DNA from 3 places in the Streptomyces sp. NPDC050145 genome. Region 1 is predicted to be linked to each of the others. Evidence: predicted binding sites of a transcription regulator. Region 1 holds the regulator's gene; each other region holds the start of a gene.
What was found. The regulator HrcA, encoded in region 1, represses chaperone genes, less so after heat shock. The targets are predictions, from matches to a motif close to TTNGCACTCNGNNNNNCNGAGTGCNAA.
Positions count from the first base shown of each region.

Region 2: groL (chaperonin GroEL) is a predicted target of HrcA. The motif match lies at 748-774, and genes of this name have one in related genera.
Region 3: groES (co-chaperone GroES) is a predicted target of HrcA. The motif match lies at 823-849, and genes of this name have one in related genera.

Region 1 is NZ_JBITJS010000005.1:352,783-355,049, reverse strand. It holds gene ACIBTU_RS13080 (MBL fold metallo-hydrolase) at 1-234, opposite strand, end outside; gene hrcA (heat-inducible transcriptional repressor HrcA) at 388-1,404, shown strand; gene dnaJ (molecular chaperone DnaJ) at 1,405-2,267, shown strand, end outside.
Region 2 is NZ_JBITJS010000022.1:20,410-22,676, reverse strand. It holds gene ACIBTU_RS33770 (cold-shock protein) at 342-548, shown strand; gene groL (chaperonin GroEL) at 907-2,267, shown strand, end outside.
Region 3 is NZ_JBITJS010000014.1:207,064-209,330, reverse strand. It holds gene ACIBTU_RS27565 (polysaccharide deacetylase family protein) at 1-664, shown strand, start outside; gene groES (co-chaperone GroES) at 996-1,304, shown strand; gene groL (chaperonin GroEL) at 1,438-2,267, shown strand, end outside.

The DNA of each region.
Region 1 (2,267 bases):
GAAATGGGGGTGGGTCAGCGCGATGTGCGTCACGCCCGCGTGCGGGCCGAGCAGCCGGCGTACGTCCGTGCGCAGCCGGGCCCCCTCGCGGAGTGAGGATCCCGTGTCGATCAGCAGGGCCGCGCCGTCCCCGGCGACGAGACCTGCCGTGCAGTCCCAGCCCGGCAGCCGGACCCGGCCCACGCGCGGGGCCAGTTCCTCCCAACCCGTCCCCACCCAGTCGATACGTTCCATGTACTCGACGCTAGCGCTCTTGCTAGGGGCGTACCCACCGGCCGTACACTGACCCGGGGACGACTGGCACTCGCCCACAGCGAGTGCCAACAGCGTCCGAGAGACAGATCGAGAGACCGAGATCGAGCGGGGAGTCGCTGGAGGTGTGCGCCGATGCTCAGTGAACGCAGGCTCGAGGTGCTGCGCGCCATCGTCCAGGACTACGTCGGCACCGAGGAGCCGGTCGGCTCCAAGGCGCTGACCGAGCGCCACCGGCTGGGCGTCTCCCCGGCCACGGTGCGCAACGACATGGCCGCCCTGGAGGACGAGGGATACATCGCCCAGCCGCACACCAGCGCGGGCCGTATCCCGACCGACAAGGGGTACCGCCTCTTCGTCGACAAGCTCACCAGCGTCAAGCCGATGACCCTGCCCGAGCGGCGCGCGGTCCAGAACTTCCTGGAGGGCGCCGTCGACCTCGACGACGTCGTGGGCCGTACGGTGCGGCTGCTCGCGCAGCTCACCCGGCAGGTGGCGATCGTCCAGTACCCGTCCCTGACCCGGTCCACGGTGCGCCACGTCGAGCTGCTCTCGCTGGCGCCGGCGCGGCTGATGCTCGTACTGATCACGGACACCGGCCGGGTCGAGCAGCGGATGATCGACTGCCCGGCGCCGTTCGGCGAGAGCTCGCTCGCGGATCTGCGGGCCCGGCTCAACAGCCGGGTGGCGGGACGCCGGTTCGCCGACGTGCCGCAGCTGGTGCAGGATCTGCCGGAGGCCTTCGAGGCGGAGGACCGCGGCACGGTCTCGACGGTGCTCTCCACTCTCCTGGAGACGCTCGTCGAGGAGTCCGAGGAACGGCTGATGATCGGCGGCACCGCCAATCTCACCCGCTTCGGACATGACTTTCCCCTCACCATCCGGCCCGTCCTCGAGGCACTCGAGGAGCAGGTCGTGCTCCTCAAGCTCCTTGGTGAGGTCAATGATTCGGGCATGGCCGTACGGATCGGTCATGAGAACGCACACGAGGGACTCAACTCCACGTCCGTCGTGTCGGTCGGCTACGGTTCGGGCGGCGAGGCAGTCGCCAAGCTCGGCGTCGTCGGACCGACACGCATGGATTACCCGGGAACGATGGGAGCAGTACGCGCAGTGGCACGTTACGTCGGACAGATCCTGGCGGAGTCGTAAGTGGCCACGGACTACTACGCCGTACTCGGCGTGCGCCGCGACGCTTCCCAGGACGAGATCAAGAAGGCCTTCCGGAGGCTGGCCCGCGAGCTTCACCCGGACGTGAATCCGGACCCGAAGACGCAGGAGCGCTTCAAGGAGATCAACGCCGCCTACGAGGTCCTCTCGGATCCGCAGAAGAAGCAGGTCTACGACCTGGGGGGCGACCCCCTGTCGCAGTCCGGCGGAGGCGGTGCGGGCGGATTCGGAGCCGGTGGCTTCGGCAACTTCTCGGACATCATGGACGCGTTCTTCGGTACGGCGTCGCAGCGCGGCCCGCGCTCGCGCACGCGCCGTGGCCAGGACGCCATGATCCGTCTGGAGGTCGAGCTCGACGAGGCGGCCTTCGGCACCACCAAGGACCTCCAGGTCGACACGGCCGTCGTCTGTACGACCTGCAGCGGCGAGGGCGCGGCCCCCGGTACGTCCGCGCAGACCTGTGACATGTGCCGCGGTCGCGGTGAGGTCTCGCAGGTCACGCGGTCCTTCCTGGGCCAGGTCATGACCTCGCGGCCGTGTCCGCAGTGCCAGGGCTTCGGCACCGTGGTCCCGACCCCGTGCCCCGAGTGCGCGGGCGACGGCCGCATCCGCTCCCGCCGCACGCTCACGGTGAAGATCCCGGCGGGTGTGGACAACGGCACGCGGATCCAGCTCGCGGGCGAGGGTGAGGTCGGCCCCGGCGGCGGCCCCGCCGGCGACCTGTACGTGGAGATCCACGAGCTGCCGCACCCGACCTTCCAGCGGCGCGGCGACGACCTGCACTGCACGGTCACCATCCCGATGACGGCGGCGGCCCTCGGCACGAAGGTGCCGCTGGAGACGCT
Region 2 (2,267 bases), on a different contig from region 1:
TGGGGAAGCTGCTCCGCTCCCGTCCGTGGTGCATGACGGACGCATATGAGTTCTTGAGCGAATCCCGATGAGAAGCAGCCAAAGCGCCCCGCCCATTCGGGCCTTTTATGGCATTTATTCGACCCGACTTGCCCTGGGATCCGGTGAGTTGGCCCGGTTTCCCCGATCGCGGGCGCTCAGAATTGTCGTCCGATTGACCTGTTGCAGAGGGCAGTTGGGCAGATACATTCGGCCGCGGTCGACGCGTTCCGGCGCACACCCCCAACCCTTTGGGGCGTGAGGTCTGACCCGGGTCCGCGAAGTGCGGACTCGCGCAAGGGCCAGTAATAGGGGAGTTAGGCATGGCTCAGGGCACCGTCAAGTGGTTCAACGCGGAGAAGGGGTACGGCTTCATCGCGGTCGACGGTGGTGCGGATGTTTTCGTCCACTACAGCGCCATCCAGATGGACGGATACCGCACCCTTGAAGAGGGTCAGCGGGTCGAGTTCGAGATCTCGCAGGGCCAGAAGGGGCCGCAGGCCGACATGGTTCGGCTTGCCGCCGGCTGAAGCGCGCGCGTCTGACCGCAAGCTTCGTACGACACGAGGGTCCGTGTCCCCGATCGGGGGTGCGGGCCCTTCGTGCTGCCCGGAGGCCGGAGCGGTGCGGGACCGGGAGCGGGGTCGGGGGCGGGACCGGGTGGCGCGCGGGGGTGCGGATCTGTGGTAGCCGCTTGCACTCGCATGGGGCGAGTGCTAATCATTGGGCTTAGCACTCTCCGAGTGAGAGTGACAGAACTTGGATCGGGCCAGTGAGGCTCGCACGCCGGGTGGGGCAAGGAACCACAAGGTGCGCAAGCCGTCCGTCGCGGGCGCCGGCACGGTCCGTTTGCTTGCTTTTCCACCCCGTCCGGGAGGACCACTTCACATGGCCAAGATCATCGCGTTCGACGAGGAGGCACGGCGCGGCCTCGAGCGCGGCATGAACCAGCTCGCCGACGCCGTCAAGGTGACCCTGGGCCCCAAGGGTCGCAACGTCGTCCTCGAGAAGAAGTGGGGCGCCCCCACGATCACCAACGATGGTGTGTCCATCGCCAAGGAGATCGAGCTCGAGGACCCGTACGAGAAGATCGGCGCCGAGCTGGTCAAGGAGGTCGCGAAGAAGACGGACGACGTCGCCGGTGACGGCACGACGACCGCGACCGTCCTGGCCCAGGCCCTCGTTCGCGAAGGCCTTCGCAACGTGGCCGCCGGTGCCAACCCGATGGCCCTCAAGCGTGGCATCGAGAAGGCCGTCGAGGCCGTCTCCGCCGCCCTGCTCGAGCAGGCCAAGGATGTCGAGACCAAGGAGCAGATCGCTTCCACGGCCTCCATCTCCGCCGCCGACACCCAGATCGGCGAGCTCATCGCCGAGGCCATGGACAAGGTCGGCAAGGAAGGCGTCATCACCGTCGAGGAGTCCCAGACCTTCGGTCTGGAGCTCGAGCTCACCGAGGGTATGCGCTTCGACAAGGGCTACATCTCGGCGTACTTCGCCACCGACATGGAGCGCATGGAGTCGTCGCTCGACGACCCGTACATCCTGATCGTCAACTCGAAGATCGGCAACGTGAAGGACCTCCTTCCGCTGCTCGAGAAGGTCATGCAGTCCGGCAAGCCGCTGCTGATCATCGCCGAGGACGTCGAGGGCGAGGCCCTGTCGACCCTGGTCGTCAACAAGATCCGTGGCACCTTCAAGTCCGTCGCCGTCAAGGCCCCGGGCTTCGGCGACCGCCGCAAGGCCATGCTCGGTGACATCGCCATCCTCACGGGCGGCACCGTCATCTCCGAGGAGGTCGGCCTCAAGCTGGAGAACGCCGGTCTCGACCTGCTCGGCCGCGCCCGCAAGGTCGTCATCACCAAGGACGAGACGACGATCGTCGACGGCGCCGGTGACAGCGACCAGGTCCAGGGTCGCGTCAACCAGATCCGTGCCGAGATCGAGAACAGCGACTCGGACTACGACCGCGAGAAGCTCCAGGAGCGCCTCGCCAAGCTCGCCGGCGGCGTCGCCGTCATCAAGGCGGGCGCGGCCACCGAGGTCGAGCTCAAGGAGCGCAAGCACCGCATCGAGGACGCCGTTCGCAACGCGAAGGCGGCCGTCGAAGAGGGCATCGTCGCCGGTGGTGGCGTGGCCCTCCTCCAGGCCTCCGCGGTCTTCGAGAAGCTCGAGCTCGACGGTGACGAGGCGACCGGCGCCAACGCCGTGAAGCTCGCGCTCGAGGCCCCGCTCAAGCAGATCGCCGTCAA
Region 3 (2,267 bases), on a different contig from region 1:
TCCCGCGCGGGACGACCGTGCCGGCCCGGCTGCGCACCGCCGCTGGGGGCTCGCCGAGCCGCTGGACCCGCCGCCCGTGCCGCCGTCGCGTCCGGTGCTGCCGAGCCGGGCGCCGGGCGCGGTGCCACCGGTGATCGAGCGCGTCCCCACCCGGGACAAGGTGGTCTTCCTGACCTTCGACGGCGGCGTGGAACGCGACCCGCGCTTCCCGCAGCTGGTCCACGACCTGCGCCTGCCCGTCTCGGTGTTCCTGGACGGCTCCGCCGCGGGCCCCGGTCAGGACCCGTATGGCAGGCTGCGCGCGCTCGGCGCCGGCGTCCAGAACCGCACCCTGACCCACCCGTACCTGCCCGGCCTCGGCTACGTCCGCCAGCACGCCGAGATCTGCGGGCAGCAGCGCCGGCTCGCGGGCCGCTTCGGCCGGGCCCCGCGGCTGCTGCGGCCGCCGTCCGGCGACTACGACGCCAGCACCCTGAGGGCGGCGGGTGCCTGCGGCATCGACGCGATCGTCCTGGGCCGCGACCCGTCCCGCACGGACCGCCTCCGCCCCGGCGACATCATCCTCCCGCCGTCCACCAGGTCCCTGACCCCGTCGACGGCCACCCTCCTGCGCCATATCCAGCAACAGGGCTTCACGGTCGCCAAACTGGAGGACTACATCTGACGAGCCCCTGAAGGCTGCGCGCAGCGCATGCCTTCAGGGGCTCGGGGAACTGCGCGAGAAGCCCCACCGGCCGGCACCCGGCAACGATCAAGCACCCCCGCGGCGCCCCCCCGGATCGGCGAAGCCGCCCCGAAAACCCCACGCCGCGCCGCAGGCATTTGGCACTCCGCTTGACCGAGTGCTAATCGCGGTCATAGTCTCGGCCCTGGCACTCACCACTGGAGAGTGCCAACACAGCGACGGGCAGATCCGGCACCCGCGACGACGGATCCACCTGGTCGCCACCTCAGACAGTTAACCCCGTGAGATCTCCGAAGGGGGAGGTCGGATCGTGACGACCACCAGCTCCAAGGTTGCCATCAAGCCGCTCGAGGACCGCATTGTGGTCCAGCCGCTCGACGCCGAGCAGACCACCGCCTCTGGCCTGGTCATCCCGGACACCGCCAAGGAGAAGCCCCAGGAGGGCGTCGTCCTGGCCGTGGGCCCGGGCCGCTTCGAGAACGGCGAGCGCCTGCCGCTCGACGTCAAGACCGGCGACATCGTGCTGTACAGCAAGTACGGCGGCACCGAGGTCAAGTACAACGGTGACGAGTACCTCGTCCTCTCGGCCCGCGACGTCCTCGCGATCGTCGAGAAGTAAGTCGAGAAGCAGCACCTTTGTTTCGAATCTGCGCCCCTGGCACCCGCATCGTAAGAAGCCGGGGTCGGGGGCGCGGTTCGTTGCTCACCACCCAGCAGCACCCCTAGCTTTCCGAGAGGGCTGAACCGCTCCCATGGCGAAGATCCTGAAGTTCGACGAGGACGCCCGTCGCGCCCTCGAGCGCGGCGTCAACAAGCTTGCCGACACGGTCAAGGTGACGATCGGCCCCAAGGGCCGCAACGTCGTCATCGACAAGAAGTTCGGCGCCCCCACCATCACCAACGACGGTGTGACCATCGCCCGCGAGGTCGAGGTCGAGGACCCGTACGAGAACCTCGGCGCCCAGCTGGTGAAGGAGGTGGCGACCAAGACCAACGACATCGCGGGTGACGGTACGACCACCGCCACCGTGCTGGCCCAGGCTCTGGTCAAGGAAGGCCTGCGCAACGTCGCCGCCGGCGCTTCCCCGGCCGCCCTGAAGAAGGGCATCGACGCCGCGGTCAAGGCCGTGTCCGAGGACCTCCTCGCGACCGCCCGCCCGATCGACTCGAAGTCCGACATCGCCGCCGTCGCCGGTCTGTCCGCCCAGGACAGCCAGGTCGGCGAGCTCATCGCCGAGGCGATGGACAAGGTCGGCAAGGACGGTGTCATCACCGTCGAGGAGTCCAACACCTTCGGTCTGGAGCTGGACTTCACCGAGGGCATGGCCTTCGACAAGGGCTACCTGTCCCCGTACTTCGTCACCGACCAGGAGCGTATGGAGGCCGTCCTCGACGACCCGTACATCCTGATCCACCAGGGCAAGATCGGGTCCATCCAGGACCTGCTCCCGCTCCTGGAGAAGGTCATCCAGGCCGGTGGCTCCAAGCCGCTGCTGATCATCGCCGAGGACGTCGAGGGCGAGGCCCTGTCGACCCTGGTCGTGAACAAGATCCGCGGCACGTTCAACGCCGTCGCCGTGAA